DNA from 4 places in the Priestia sp. FSL P4-0332 genome. Region 1 is predicted to be linked to each of the others. Evidence: a T-box and tRNA genes for the amino acid it is inferred to sense, from the RefSeq annotation. Region 1 holds a T-box; the other regions hold tRNA genes.
What was found. The T-box of region 1 lies ahead of pheS (phenylalanine--tRNA ligase subunit alpha). A T-box ahead of a tRNA ligase gene usually reads a tRNA of that ligase, here a tRNA-Phe.
Positions count from the first base shown of each region.

Region 2: it encodes a tRNA-Phe, which carries the amino acid that the T-box ahead of pheS (phenylalanine--tRNA ligase subunit alpha) is inferred to sense. The anticodon was not compared.
Region 3: it encodes a tRNA-Phe, which carries the amino acid that the T-box ahead of pheS (phenylalanine--tRNA ligase subunit alpha) is inferred to sense. The anticodon was not compared.
Region 4: it encodes a tRNA-Phe, which carries the amino acid that the T-box ahead of pheS (phenylalanine--tRNA ligase subunit alpha) is inferred to sense. The anticodon was not compared.

Region 1 is NZ_JBBOUA010000001.1:4,607,613-4,610,791, reverse strand. It holds gene sspI (small acid-soluble spore protein SspI) at 1-182, opposite strand, end outside; gene MKY06_RS24160 (TrmH family RNA methyltransferase) at 323-1,087, shown strand; T-box leader at 1,136-1,371, shown strand; gene pheS (phenylalanine--tRNA ligase subunit alpha) at 1,426-2,460, shown strand; gene pheT (phenylalanine--tRNA ligase subunit beta) at 2,474-3,179, shown strand, end outside.
Region 2 is NZ_JBBOUA010000001.1:411,130-414,308, forward strand. It holds rRNA gene MKY06_RS02160 (23S ribosomal RNA) at 1-574, shown strand, start outside; rRNA gene rrf (5S ribosomal RNA) at 683-798, shown strand; tRNA gene MKY06_RS02170 (tRNA-Asn) at 808-882, shown strand; tRNA gene MKY06_RS02175 (tRNA-Ser) at 886-977, shown strand; tRNA gene MKY06_RS02180 (tRNA-Glu) at 999-1,073, shown strand; tRNA gene MKY06_RS02185 (tRNA-Val) at 1,097-1,172, shown strand; tRNA gene MKY06_RS02190 (tRNA-Met) at 1,184-1,260, shown strand; tRNA gene MKY06_RS02195 (tRNA-Asp) at 1,264-1,339, shown strand; tRNA gene MKY06_RS02200 (tRNA-Phe) at 1,355-1,430, shown strand; tRNA gene MKY06_RS02205 (tRNA-Thr) at 1,456-1,531, shown strand; tRNA gene MKY06_RS02210 (tRNA-Tyr) at 1,542-1,625, shown strand; tRNA gene MKY06_RS02215 (tRNA-Trp) at 1,631-1,704, shown strand; tRNA gene MKY06_RS02220 (tRNA-His) at 1,735-1,810, shown strand; tRNA gene MKY06_RS02225 (tRNA-Gln) at 1,839-1,913, shown strand; tRNA gene MKY06_RS02230 (tRNA-Gly) at 1,919-1,993, shown strand; tRNA gene MKY06_RS02235 (tRNA-Cys) at 2,026-2,099, shown strand; tRNA gene MKY06_RS02240 (tRNA-Leu) at 2,114-2,202, shown strand; tRNA gene MKY06_RS02245 (tRNA-Leu) at 2,233-2,314, shown strand; tRNA gene MKY06_RS02250 (tRNA-Gly) at 2,387-2,460, shown strand; gene MKY06_RS02255 (B3/B4 domain-containing protein) at 2,576-3,179, opposite strand, start outside.
Region 3 is NZ_JBBOUA010000001.1:4,766,903-4,770,081, forward strand. It holds gene glgB (1,4-alpha-glucan branching protein GlgB) at 1-782, opposite strand, end outside; tRNA gene MKY06_RS24940 (tRNA-Glu) at 1,076-1,147, opposite strand; tRNA gene MKY06_RS24945 (tRNA-Ser) at 1,168-1,258, opposite strand; tRNA gene MKY06_RS24950 (tRNA-Asn) at 1,262-1,336, opposite strand; tRNA gene MKY06_RS24955 (tRNA-Ile) at 1,340-1,416, opposite strand; tRNA gene MKY06_RS24960 (tRNA-Gly) at 1,423-1,496, opposite strand; tRNA gene MKY06_RS24965 (tRNA-His) at 1,508-1,583, opposite strand; tRNA gene MKY06_RS24970 (tRNA-Phe) at 1,594-1,669, opposite strand; tRNA gene MKY06_RS24975 (tRNA-Asp) at 1,678-1,753, opposite strand; tRNA gene MKY06_RS24980 (tRNA-Met) at 1,758-1,834, opposite strand; tRNA gene MKY06_RS24985 (tRNA-Ser) at 1,860-1,952, opposite strand; tRNA gene MKY06_RS24990 (tRNA-Met) at 1,980-2,056, opposite strand; tRNA gene MKY06_RS24995 (tRNA-Ala) at 2,087-2,162, opposite strand; tRNA gene MKY06_RS25000 (tRNA-Pro) at 2,168-2,244, opposite strand; tRNA gene MKY06_RS25005 (tRNA-Arg) at 2,249-2,325, opposite strand; tRNA gene MKY06_RS25010 (tRNA-Leu) at 2,335-2,423, opposite strand; tRNA gene MKY06_RS25015 (tRNA-Gly) at 2,438-2,512, opposite strand; tRNA gene MKY06_RS25020 (tRNA-Leu) at 2,536-2,617, opposite strand; tRNA gene MKY06_RS25025 (tRNA-Lys) at 2,631-2,706, opposite strand; tRNA gene MKY06_RS25030 (tRNA-Thr) at 2,715-2,790, opposite strand; tRNA gene MKY06_RS25035 (tRNA-Val) at 2,817-2,892, opposite strand; rRNA gene rrf (5S ribosomal RNA) at 2,902-3,017, opposite strand; rRNA gene MKY06_RS25045 (23S ribosomal RNA) at 3,127-3,179, opposite strand, start outside.
Region 4 is NZ_JBBOUA010000001.1:595,386-598,564, forward strand. It holds rRNA gene MKY06_RS03130 (23S ribosomal RNA) at 1-119, shown strand, start outside; rRNA gene rrf (5S ribosomal RNA) at 183-298, shown strand; tRNA gene MKY06_RS03140 (tRNA-Val) at 403-478, shown strand; tRNA gene MKY06_RS03145 (tRNA-Thr) at 483-558, shown strand; tRNA gene MKY06_RS03150 (tRNA-Tyr) at 567-650, shown strand; tRNA gene MKY06_RS03155 (tRNA-Gln) at 658-732, shown strand; tRNA gene MKY06_RS03160 (tRNA-Lys) at 737-809, shown strand; tRNA gene MKY06_RS03165 (tRNA-Gly) at 819-893, shown strand; tRNA gene MKY06_RS03170 (tRNA-Arg) at 900-976, shown strand; tRNA gene MKY06_RS03175 (tRNA-Pro) at 981-1,057, shown strand; tRNA gene MKY06_RS03180 (tRNA-Ala) at 1,063-1,138, shown strand; tRNA gene MKY06_RS03185 (tRNA-Met) at 1,169-1,245, shown strand; tRNA gene MKY06_RS03190 (tRNA-Ser) at 1,273-1,365, shown strand; tRNA gene MKY06_RS03195 (tRNA-Met) at 1,391-1,467, shown strand; tRNA gene MKY06_RS03200 (tRNA-Asp) at 1,472-1,547, shown strand; tRNA gene MKY06_RS03205 (tRNA-Phe) at 1,558-1,633, shown strand; tRNA gene MKY06_RS03210 (tRNA-His) at 1,644-1,719, shown strand; tRNA gene MKY06_RS03215 (tRNA-Gly) at 1,731-1,804, shown strand; tRNA gene MKY06_RS03220 (tRNA-Ile) at 1,811-1,887, shown strand; tRNA gene MKY06_RS03225 (tRNA-Asn) at 1,891-1,965, shown strand; tRNA gene MKY06_RS03230 (tRNA-Glu) at 1,970-2,041, shown strand; gene MKY06_RS03235 (M48 family metallopeptidase) at 2,251-3,179, shown strand, end outside.

The DNA.
Region 1 (3,179 bases):
GTCAGAATTTCTTCTTTTTCTGATTCTGGAGACTTTTCCCAAAGCACCTCAAATAAAACACCAAGTCCAGGGAGCATTTTTTCTTCACCGCTTTGAATAGCGTCAGAAATTGTAGCTTCAAGCTCTTCTTTTGAGTTTCCTGAAACGTTTGCAATAACAGCATTTCGTAAATTAAGATCCATCATTTTCACCTCAGCTATCGTAAAGTTACCAATAGTTTTTGTTTTCTTTGCGATTTCTATGTACAATAAAGTGAAACTTATCTAATGATTATTGAGCAAAATGTAATCGAACTATTTATTTTTGTATAGATAAAGGAGTTATGTTTGTGAAACAAATTGATTCAGTTAAAAATCCGCAGGTAAAAGCGTGGAAAAAGCTGCATAATAAAAAAGACCGTGATAAGCAGGGCCTTTTTATGGTAGAAGGCTTTCATTTAGTCGAAGAAGCTATCAAAAATAAGGATTGCGTAAAGGAACTAATTATACGCGAATCGATTGAAGTGCCAGCACAGTGGAACATAGATGGTATCGAAATAACCGTTGTAAACGAAGCAATAATTAAATTGTTATCTGACACAGAAACACCTCAAGGAATTATCGCTGTGTGTTTTCAAACGAAGCATGCAGAAATCATTCATACAGCACAGAAAGTATTGCTTTTAGATGCGGTGCAAGATCCAGGTAACCTAGGTACGATTATTCGAACCGCTGATGCTGCCGGAGTGGAGGCTATTATCGTTGGAGAGGGCAGCGTGGATGTGTACAACCCAAAAGTCGTTCGTTCAACGCAAGGAGCTATTTTTCACCTTCCAATTGTAAAAGGTGATTTACTCGAAATGATTTCACTGTTAAAAGAAAGAGAAATAGCAGTTTACGGCACGTCGTTACAAAATGGAAAGGTCTATACATGCGTAAAACCTTCAAACGAATTTGCGCTGGTTGTGGGAAATGAAGGAAACGGCGTAAGCGAGAAAGTGCTGGAACAAGCGGATCAGAATCTGTACATTCCCATCTATGGAAAGAGCGAGTCGCTAAATGTTGCCATCGCTTCTGGAATCTTACTTTATTATTTACGCGGAATGTAGTTGCATCGAGAACGTGTTTTCACTATAATAATACAATAGTTACATATGTAAAAAACGATGAAAGAGAGCAGTAGCTTATGTCCGTTTATGCAGGGAGAAAATGCCGTGACTGAAAGCATTTTTATAAATGTAATAAGTGAATTCACCTCTTGAGTTGACACTTAGACCATCTTACATAGATGTAAAGGTGTTCCGGAGATTCCGTTAACTTGAATGAAGTGAACTGTATACGTCTGTGTATATAGTTAACAAGGGTGGTAACGCGACTAATCCTCGTCCCTTTTTTGGGAGGAGGTTTTTTTATTTGTCATTTTTTACGTTAAAAGGAGGAATAAGTGATGAAAGAACGTTTACAAGAACTTCAACAAGAAGCAATTGCAAAAGTCGAAACAGCAAGTGCTTTAAAAGAATTAAACGACGTACGCGTAGCTTATTTAGGAAAGAAAGGCCCTATCACAGAAGTACTTCGCGGTATGGGAAAACTTTCAGCTGAAGAGCGTCCTGTAATGGGAGCACTTGCAAATGAAGTGCGTGAAGCTATTGCATCTAAAATTGAAGAAAAACAAACGGCGTTAGAAGCAGCCGAGGTAGAGCGTAAACTTGCTTCAGAAACAATCGACGTAACGCTGCCAGGACGCCCAGTTAAAGCAGGTACGCATCACCCGCTAACAAGCGTGGTTGAAGAAGTAGAAGATTTATTCTTAGGAATGGGCTATGAAGTAGCAGAAGGACCGGAAGTAGAGCAGGACTACTATAATTTCGAAGCGCTGAACTTGCCAAAAGGTCACCCAGCACGTGATATGCAAGATACGTTCTATATTACGGAAGAAACGCTTCTTCGTACGCATACATCAACTGTTCAAGCTCGTGTTATGAACAAGAATGAAGGCAAAGGACCTGTTAAAATTATTTGCCCGGGCAAAGTGTACCGCCGCGATGACGATGATGCTACGCATTCTCATCAATTCATGCAAATTGAAGGTCTTGTAGTAGACGAAAACATTCGTATGAGCGATTTAAAAGGCACGCTTGAAGTATTTGTGAAAAAGATGTTCGGTGCAGACCGTGAAATTCGTCTTCGTCCAAGTTTCTTCCCGTTCACTGAGCCGTCTGTAGAAGTAGACGTATCGTGTGCAAAATGTGGAGGTAAAGGCTGTAATGTATGTAAACAAACAGGCTGGATTGAAATTTTAGGAGCAGGCATGGTTCATCCAAATGTCCTTGAAATGGCTGGATACGATTCAACTAAATATCGTGGGTTTGCTTTTGGAATCGGTGTAGAGCGTATTGCTATGTTAAAACACGGCGTGGATGATATTCGTCATTTCTATACAAATGATGTTCGTTTCTTAGATCAATTTAAACAAGTATAAAGGAGGGACTACGATGTTTGTATCTTATCGTTGGTTACAAGAGTATGTTGACTTATCAGGCGTAACGGCAGAAGAGTTAGCAGATAAAATCACAAAAAGTGGAATTGAAGTTGAAGGTGTAGAAAACTTAAATAAAGGCATCAGCGGAGTGGTAATTGGTCACGTTGTAGAACGTGAACAGCATCCAAATGCTGATAAATTAAGCCGCTGTCAAGTAGATCTTGGCGGAGGAGAAATCGTTCAAATCGTGTGCGGGGCACCGAACGTGGCACAAGGTCAAAAAGTAGCGGTTGCAAAAGTGGGAGCTGTACTTCCAGGTAACTTTAAAATCAAGCGTGCTAAGCTTCGCGGTGAAGAATCGAACGGTATGATTTGTTCTCTTCAAGAGCTTGGCATTGAAAGCAAGCTTGTGGCAAAAGATTATCAAGAAGGCATCTTCGTGTTCCCAAGCGATGCTGAAGTAGGAGCGGATGCACTAGATGCATTAAACTTAAACGATGAAGTATTAGAACTAGGGCTAACACCAAACCGTTCAGACTGCTTAAGTATGTTAGGTGTAGCACATGAAGTGGCTGCTATTTTACGTCGTGAAGTGAAGTATCCGTCAGTAAACGTGCAAACGTCTGATGAGCAAGCAGCTGATTATATTTCCGTTAAAGTAGAGGCAAAAGAAGACAATCCGCTTTACGTAGCGCGCGTTGTGAAAAACGTAAAAATTG
Region 2 (3,179 bases), 4.2 Mb from region 1:
TAAAGGCACAAGGGAGCTTGACTGCGAGACCTACAAGTCGAGCAGGGACGAAAGTCGGGCTTAGTGATCCGGTGGTTCCGCATGGAAGGGCCATCGCTCAACGGATAAAAGCTACCCCGGGGATAACAGGCTTATCTCCCCCAAGAGTCCACATCGACGGGGAGGTTTGGCACCTCGATGTCGGCTCATCGCATCCTGGGGCTGTAGTCGGTCCCAAGGGTTGGGCTGTTCGCCCATTAAAGCGGTACGCGAGCTGGGTTCAGAACGTCGTGAGACAGTTCGGTCCCTATCCGTCGTGGGCGTAGGAAATTTGAGAGGAGCTGTCCTTAGTACGAGAGGACCGGGATGGACACACCGCTGGTGTACCAGTTGTCTTGCCAAAGGCATCGCTGGGTAGCTATGTGTGGACGGGATAAGTGCTGAAAGCATCTAAGCATGAAGCCCCCCTCAAGATGAGATTTCCCATAGCGCAAGCTAGTAAGATCCCTGAAAGATGATCAGGTTGATAGGTCAGAGGTGGAAGCGTGGCGACATGTGTAGCTGACTGATACTAATCGATCGAGGACTTAACCAAACTTTAAAAGCGTAAGCTTTACTCAGCAAACTGTTACCTAGTTTTGAGAGAACAAAACTTTTCAAAAAAGTCTTGCTTTCTTTTGGAAATCATGTATAATATAATATGTCTGGTGGCGATAGCGAAGAGGTCACACCCGTTCCCATACCGAACACGGAAGTTAAGCTCTTTAGCGCCAATGGTAGTTGGGACTTTGTCCCTGTGAGAGTAGGACGTTGCCAGGCTGTTATTATTCCACAGTAGCTCAGTGGTAGAGCTATCGGCTGTTAACCGATCGGTCGTAGGTTCGAGTCCTACCTGTGGAGCCATTTGGAGAGCTGTCCGAGTGGCCGAAGGAGCACGATTGGAAATCGTGTAGGCGGTTAACGCTGTCTCAAGGGTTCAAATCCCTTGCTCTCCGCCATTTTTATTTAATTAGCACAGTGGCCCGTTGGTCAAGCGGTTAAGACACCGCCCTTTCACGGCGGTAACACGGGTTCGAATCCCGTACGGGTCACCATTTATTTTTATCTACATAATAGTGGAGGATTAGCTCAGCTGGGAGAGCACCTGCCTTACAAGCAGGGGGTCGGCGGTTCGATCCCGTCATCCTCCACCATATATTATCATCGCGGGGTGGAGCAGTTCGGTAGCTCGTCGGGCTCATAACCCGAAGGTCGCAGGTTCAAATCCTGTCCCCGCAACCAAGTGGTCCCGTGGTGTAGCGGTTAACATGCCTGCCTGTCACGCAGGAGATCGCGGGTTCGATTCCCGTCGGGACCGCCATTTTAAATTTAATAAGGCTCGGTAGCTCAGTTGGTAGAGCAAAGGACTGAAAATCCTTGTGTCGGCGGTTCGATTCCGTCCCGAGCCACCATTTTAAAAACATTTGTTTTTAAAATGCCGGTGTAGCTCAACTGGTAGAGCAACTGACTTGTAATCAGTAGGTTGGGGGTTCAAGTCCTCTTGCCGGCACCACAGTTATTGTGGAGGGGTAGCGAAGTGGCTAAACGCGGCGGACTGTAAATCCGCTCCTTCGGGTTCGGCAGTTCGAATCTGCCCCCCTCCACCATTTACAGGGGCATAGTTTAAAGGTAGAACTACGGTCTCCAAAACCGTCAGTGTGGGTTCGATTCCTACTGCCCCTGCCAATTATAAAAATAACATTGCATATATACGTGGCGATTGTGGCGAAGTGGTTAACGCACCGGATTGTGGTTCCGGCATTCGTGGGTTCGATTCCCATCAGTCGCCCCATTTATAAATGATATGCATATTTCAATATTGGGCTATCGCCAAGCGGTAAGGCAACGGATTTTGATTCCGTCATGCGTTGGTTCGAATCCAGCTAGCCCAGCCATATATGCGGAAGTAGTTCAGTGGTAGAACACCACCTTGCCAAGGTGGGGGTCGCGAGTTCGAACCTCGTCTTCCGCTCCAATTTTAATAAAGTTATTTAGTCTTGAGTAAATGGCGGCATAGCCAAGTGGTAAGGCAGAGGTCTGCAAAACCTTTATCACCGGTTCAAATCCGGTTGCCGCCTCCATTTATTTACAAGCTGCCGGGGTGGTGGAATTGGCAGACACACAGGACTTAAAATCCTGCGGTAGGTGACTACCGTGCCGGTTCAAGTCCGGCCCTCGGCACCATTTATAATTTTAACTTGCCTTTTTTATTTTGCCGATGTGGCGGAATTGGCAGACGCGCACGACTCAAAATCGTGTTCCTTCGGGAGTGTCGGTTCGACCCCGACCATCGGTACTTTAGCTTTATTTGACAGGATGATTCCTGTTTTTATTTTTACTTATCGGTCGACAAATTTTGATAATATTTGCGGGTGTAGTTTAGTGGTAAAACCTCAGCCTTCCAAGCTGATGTCGTGAGTTCGATTCTCATCACCCGCTCCATACATATTGTTATCACAACGCAGTGTCTCGCTTTCAAAGCTGAGATGTTGCGTTTTTTATTTTTAACGTAAATATAGCGTCTATCTTTTCAAGATAGACGCTATATTTACGTACATCAGTTAATGACTTGATAGGTTGCTTCGCCGCCGTGAATTTGAATGAACATGTCACTTAGGGATTTAGTTAGTTTATAAGCCTGTTCTTCTGAAAGTGAAGGCTTTAAATAAATGAACTGTACAGCTTGTGTTGTCTTTTCAGTTACGTACGCTCGGTTAGAATCGACATAAGGGCTTCCGAAAGCTCCTAGGGCATCTTTTGAAATGATTTTATTTTCTAAAGAAATATTACGTTCATTTAGAGCTTCATAAGACTCTTCTTTTTTACCGATAGTAAATTCGATGGGGCCTTCTAAATTAGAGGAATCATAAATTCCAATTGGGACTTCATATTGCAATGAAAAAAAGTTATTAATGTCCACAGCAGAATTGATAGAAGGCAAATACGTTTGTTTTCCTATTCTTCTAATTAAAGCTTCTATAGAAGGACGGTATTTACTTGGATCAGTTCCAAATGTTTTGAAAAGCTTTCTCCACTCGCTAACACCTTCGAATTCTGTTACTTTTTTTGACTCAAGGTCGAAATAAATGGATTCTTGAAAGAGGCGCAGACGTCCTTTTAGCATTTGAGGAGAATCACCAACTTCAATATTTTTATACTGA
Region 3 (3,179 bases), 160 kb from region 1:
CCATGTTCATCCTTACAAAAATGCCCGGGTACCCAGTCTAAAAGAACCCCTATATTGTTTTGATGACACTCATCTATAAAGTTCATCAACTCTTTAGGTGTACCGTATCGACTGGTAGCAGAATAGTATCCAATTCCTTGATATCCCCAGGATCGGTCGAGCGGATGCTCAATGACTGGTAATAACTCAATATGTGTAAAACCTTGTTCAGCAATATAAGGAATAAGCTCCTGTGCTAATTCACTGTATGTATAAAGGCTGCCATCTTCATGAGTCCTCCAAGACCCTGCATGCAGCTCGTAAATACACAGTGGTCTTTCATATATATTTTGCTGTTTTTTCTTTCTACGCCAATATTGGTCGTTCCATTTGTAGCCATCCAATGAGTAAACAATAGACGCAGTGTTTGGACGCACTTCACTGAAGAAAGCGTATGGATCTGCTTTTAATTTTTTTTGATTGCTTTGTGTGATGATTTCATATTTATAAATAGTCCCTTGTTCTAATTCAGGGATAAATGTCATCCAAATACCTTCTTCATTAACTTTAACCATTGAATGTTGAAAACCGTTCCATTTATTAAAATCACCTACAACGCTTACACCCTTTGCATGAGGTGCCCACACGCAAAATCGTACGCCTTCAATTCCTTCTACCGTTACCTGATGCGCACCGAAAATAGAGTAACTGCGAAATAAGTTTCCTTCGTGATACAAATGAACATCAAATTCAGTAGGCTGAACCGCTAGATTCACTTTTGCCACCCCTTTAACTTCAAACATAATATACGCACATAATATACGCTTCTTACCACTCATTCCCTTTTACAGTAAAAACATAAACCTTTTCTACAAATATAATAGAATAAATGTTCTTTTAAATTACTCTTTATCCCATACTCTTCATACTTTATTACTTTATGAATAATTCCATATGATATAGGGAAAATCCTGCTTAAAACTTACTTTTTATTCTGAAAATTCATGGTAATTATTCCTAACTATTATTTCTGTTTACTTAATCTTTAAAAAAGCGCAAATAAAAAAGGTTTGCATGTATGCAAACCTTTTTGAGATGACCCGTACGGGATTCGAACCCGTGTTACCGCCGTGAAAGGGCGGTGTCTTAACCGCTTGACCAACGGGCCATATTTAAATTTAAAACGACTGGCGGAGAAGGAGGGATTTGAACCCTCGCGCCGCTTACACGACCTACACCCTTAGCAGGGGCGCCTCTTCAGCCACTTGAGTACTTCTCCATATGGCTCCACAGGTAGGACTCGAACCTACGACCGATCGGTTAACAGCCGATAGCTCTACCACTGAGCTACTGTGGAATATGGTGGGCCTAAGTGGACTCGAACCACCGACCTCACGCTTATCAGGCGTGCGCTCTAACCAGCTGAGCTATAGGCCCTTCATTTGGAGCGGGTGATGAGAATCGAACTCACGACATCAGCTTGGAAGGCTGAGGTTTTACCACTAAACTACACCCGCGTTACTTAAGATGGGGCGACTGATGGGAATCGAACCCACGAATGCCGGAACCACAATCCGGTGCGTTAACCACTTCGCCACAATCGCCGTCTTAAAATGGTGGCTCGGGACGGAATCGAACCGCCGACACAAGGATTTTCAGTCCTTTGCTCTACCAACTGAGCTACCGAGCCAAACAAAATGGCGGTCCCGACGGGAATCGAACCCGCGATCTCCTGCGTGACAGGCAGGCATGTTAACCGCTACACCACGGGACCACTTTGGTTGCGGGGACAGGATTTGAACCTGCGACCTTCGGGTTATGAGCCCGACGAGCTACCGAACTGCTCCACCCCGCGATGATATGAATATGATATAAATAAATGGCGGAGGAAGAGGGATTCGAACCCCCGCGGGCTTTAACACCCCTGTCGGTTTTCAAGACCGATCCCTTCAGCCGGACTTGGGTATTCCTCCGTATATTTATAACAAATGTAACTTATATGGTAGCGGCGGAGGGAGTCGAACCCACGACCTCACGGGTATGAACCGTACGCTCTAGCCAGCTGAGCTACACCGCCATATTATTCGTTACAATTATTCAGTTTAATTGGTGGAGCCTAGCGGGATCGAACCGCTGACCTCCTGCGTGCAAGGCAGGCGCTCTCCCAGCTGAGCTAAGGCCCCTTAAATGGTCGGGAAGACAGGATTCGAACCTGCGACCCCTTGGTCCCAAACCAAGTGCTCTACCAAGCTGAGCTACTTCCCGTTTATGGCGCGCCCGAGAGGAGTCGAACCCCTAACCTTTTGATCCGTAGTCAAACGCTCTATCCAATTGAGCTACGGGCGCTTATTAAAATGGTGCCGAGGGCCGGACTTGAACCGGCACGGTAGTCACCTACCGCAGGATTTTAAGTCCTGTGTGTCTGCCAATTCCACCACCCCGGCAGGACTTATATATGTGGAGCGGAAGACGAGGTTCGAACTCGCGACCCCCACCTTGGCAAGGTGGTGTTCTACCACTGAACTACTTCCGCGCATATATGAAATTAATGAAAGATGCGGGTGAAGGGACTTGAACCCCCACGTCGTAAGACACTAGATCCTAAGTCTAGCGCGTCTGCCAATTCCGCCACACCCGCGTGTGAATATAAATGGTGAGCCATGAAGGACTCGAACCTTCGACCCTCTGATTAAAAGTCAGATGCTCTACCAACTGAGCTAATGGCTCGAAAAAAATGGTGCCGGCAAGAGGACTTGAACCCCCAACCTACTGATTACAAGTCAGTTGCTCTACCAATTGAGCTACACCGGCGTGCAATCTCTGACTTAAATAGTCGATGGTGGAGGATGACGGGATCGAACCGCCGACCCCCTGCTTGTAAGGCAGGTGCTCTCCCAGCTGAGCTAATCCTCCGATATATAAGCCTGGCAACGTCCTACTCTCACAGGGACAAAGTCCCAACTACCATTGGCGCTAAAGAGCTTAACTTCCGTGTTCGGTATGGGAACGGGTGTGACCTCTTCGCTATCGCCACCAGACATATTATATTATACACTATTTTATAAAGAAAGCAATACTTTTTTTCGAAAGATTTATTCTTTCAAAACTAGATAACAGCTTGCTGAGTAAAGCTTACGCTTTTAAAGTTTGGTTAAGTCCTCGATCGATTAGTATCAGTCAGCTACACATGTCGCCACGCT
Region 4 (3,179 bases), 4.0 Mb from region 1:
AGATTTCCCATAGCGCAAGCTAGTAAGATCCCTGAAAGATGATCAGGTTGATAGGTCAGAGGTGGAAGCGTGGCGACATGTGTAGCTGACTGATACTAATCGATCGAGGACTTAACCAAAACTTTAAAAGCGTAAGCTTTACTCAGCAAACTGTTATCTAGTTTTGAGAGAGCAATCTCTTGTCTGGTGGCGATAGCGAAGAGGTCACACCCGTTCCCATACCGAACACGGAAGTTAAGCTCTTTAGCGCCAATGGTAGTTGGGACTTTGTCCCTGTGAGAGTAGGACGTTGCCAGGCAATGAATAAGACCCCTTTTTATGCTCTTATAAAAGAGTCTAGGGGTTTTTTATTTGGCTCATTTATAAAAATCTTCTATACAATGAATATTGTGTATGATACGTGGAGGATTAGCTCAGCTGGGAGAGCACCTGCCTTACAAGCAGGGGGTCGGCGGTTCGATCCCGTCATCCTCCACCACCGTGCCGGTGTAGCTCAACTGGTAGAGCAACTGACTTGTAATCAGTAGGTTGGGGGTTCAAGTCCTCTTGCCGGCACCATTTATATCGGAGGGGTAGCGAAGTGGCTAAACGCGGCGGACTGTAAATCCGCTCCTTCGGGTTCGGCAGTTCGAATCTGCCCCCCTCCACCATTTTTATTGGGCTATCGCCAAGCGGTAAGGCAACGGATTTTGATTCCGTCATGCGTTGGTTCGAATCCAGCTAGCCCAGCCATAGAGAGCCATTAGCTCAGTTGGTAGAGCATCTGACTTTTAATCAGAGGGTCGAAGGTTCGAGTCCTTCATGGCTCATTTTAATAAGCGGAAGTAGTTCAGTGGTAGAACACCACCTTGCCAAGGTGGGGGTCGCGAGTTCGAACCTCGTCTTCCGCTCCATATAAAGCGCCCGTAGCTCAATTGGATAGAGCGTTTGACTACGGATCAAAAGGTTAGGGGTTCGACTCCTCTCGGGCGCGCCATAAACGGGAAGTAGCTCAGCTTGGTAGAGCACTTGGTTTGGGACCAAGGGGTCGCAGGTTCGAATCCTGTCTTCCCGACCATTTATGGGGCCTTAGCTCAGCTGGGAGAGCGCCTGCCTTGCACGCAGGAGGTCAGCGGTTCGATCCCGCTAGGCTCCACCAATTAAACTGAATAATTGTAACGAATAATATGGCGGTGTAGCTCAGCTGGCTAGAGCGTACGGTTCATACCCGTGAGGTCGTGGGTTCGACTCCCTCCGCCGCTACCATATAAGTTACATTTGTTATAAATATACGGAGGAATACCCAAGTCCGGCTGAAGGGATCGGTCTTGAAAACCGACAGGGGTGTTAAAGCCCGCGGGGGTTCGAATCCCTCTTCCTCCGCCATTTATTTATATCATATTCATATCATCGCGGGGTGGAGCAGTTCGGTAGCTCGTCGGGCTCATAACCCGAAGGTCGCAGGTTCAAATCCTGTCCCCGCAACCAAAGTGGTCCCGTGGTGTAGCGGTTAACATGCCTGCCTGTCACGCAGGAGATCGCGGGTTCGATTCCCGTCGGGACCGCCATTTACATAAAGGCTCGGTAGCTCAGTTGGTAGAGCAAAGGACTGAAAATCCTTGTGTCGGCGGTTCGATTCCGTCCCGAGCCACCATTTTAAGACGGCGATTGTGGCGAAGTGGTTAACGCACCGGATTGTGGTTCCGGCATTCGTGGGTTCGATTCCCATCAGTCGCCCCATCTTAAGTAACGCGGGTGTAGTTTAGTGGTAAAACCTCAGCCTTCCAAGCTGATGTCGTGAGTTCGATTCTCATCACCCGCTCCAAATGAAGGGCCTATAGCTCAGCTGGTTAGAGCGCACGCCTGATAAGCGTGAGGTCGGTGGTTCGAGTCCACTTAGGCCCACCATATTCCACAGTAGCTCAGTGGTAGAGCTATCGGCTGTTAACCGATCGGTCGTAGGTTCGAGTCCTACCTGTGGAGCCATACTGGCCCGTTGGTCAAGCGGTTAAGACACCGCCCTTTCACGGCGGTAACACGGGTTCGAATCCCGTACGGGTCATCTTAAAAGCAGTTTGCATATGCAAACTGCTTTTTTTGTTTGGAAACAGAGTTTATTCTTTTGTCTAAACTCTATTTTTCGTTTTTCTATGATTTCCTCGCCCTAAATTGCATTTCTTATAGCACATCTATAAACGCTTGTTCTAAATTTCGAAAAAAAACCTACAATAGTAATAACGGCATACTGTTTGTACAAAAGGAGGGGAATGCGTGAAAAAAATTGTTTGGTGGTCCATCGGAGTTTTTCTTGTGTATGGAGCGTGTATTTGGGTTTATTTATTCTATATAAGCGATACCTCTATTCCACAATCATTAAAAGGCACCAGCGTAGACCCGGCTACGTTTATGAATGCACGAGAACTTATGTTAACCGAAAAATATTCAAAAATTAGAGATGCGCTCTTTTTTATCCGAATTCCATATGAGTGGCTAGGGTTTATTTTAATTTTAGTGTTAGGTGTGTCTAAGAAAGTTAATAAGTGGTCTAAAGACGTCAGCCGTTTCAGTCTTCTCCAAACTGCTATTTATGTATTTTGGTTATCCGTTCTGCTGCTGATCTATTCTTTTCCTATGGACTGGATTAGCTATAAGCTTTCAAAGGCTTACCATATTACGACGCAACCTTTCCAAGGATGGATGAAAGATCTTTTTACAGATTTTTGGGTGAACTATGCCACCATGTTTTTAGTGATTGCTGTGTTATATGCATTCATTCGTAAGTTTTCAAAAAGATGGTGGCTGTATGCGTGGATAGTATCTATTCCATTTACGCTATTTTTGACGTTTATTCAACCAGTGGTTATCGATCCGTTATATAACGATTTTTATCCATTAAAGAATAAAGAGCTGGAGACGAAAATTTTACATTTAGCAGATGAAGCTCACATACCTGCTAAGCATGTATATGAAGTAAACATGTCTGAAAAAACGAACTCTCTTAATGCATATGTGACGGGAATAGGTTCTAATTCAAGAATTGTGTTATGGGATACTACTCTTAATAAATTAACGGAACGTGAAATTTTGTTTATCATGGCGCATGAAATGGGTCATTATGTAAAGAAGCATATTTATGTGGGGATTGCTTCAGCATTAGTTTTATCGATCGTAGGCTTATGGCTAACGAAGCACTTAGCTCG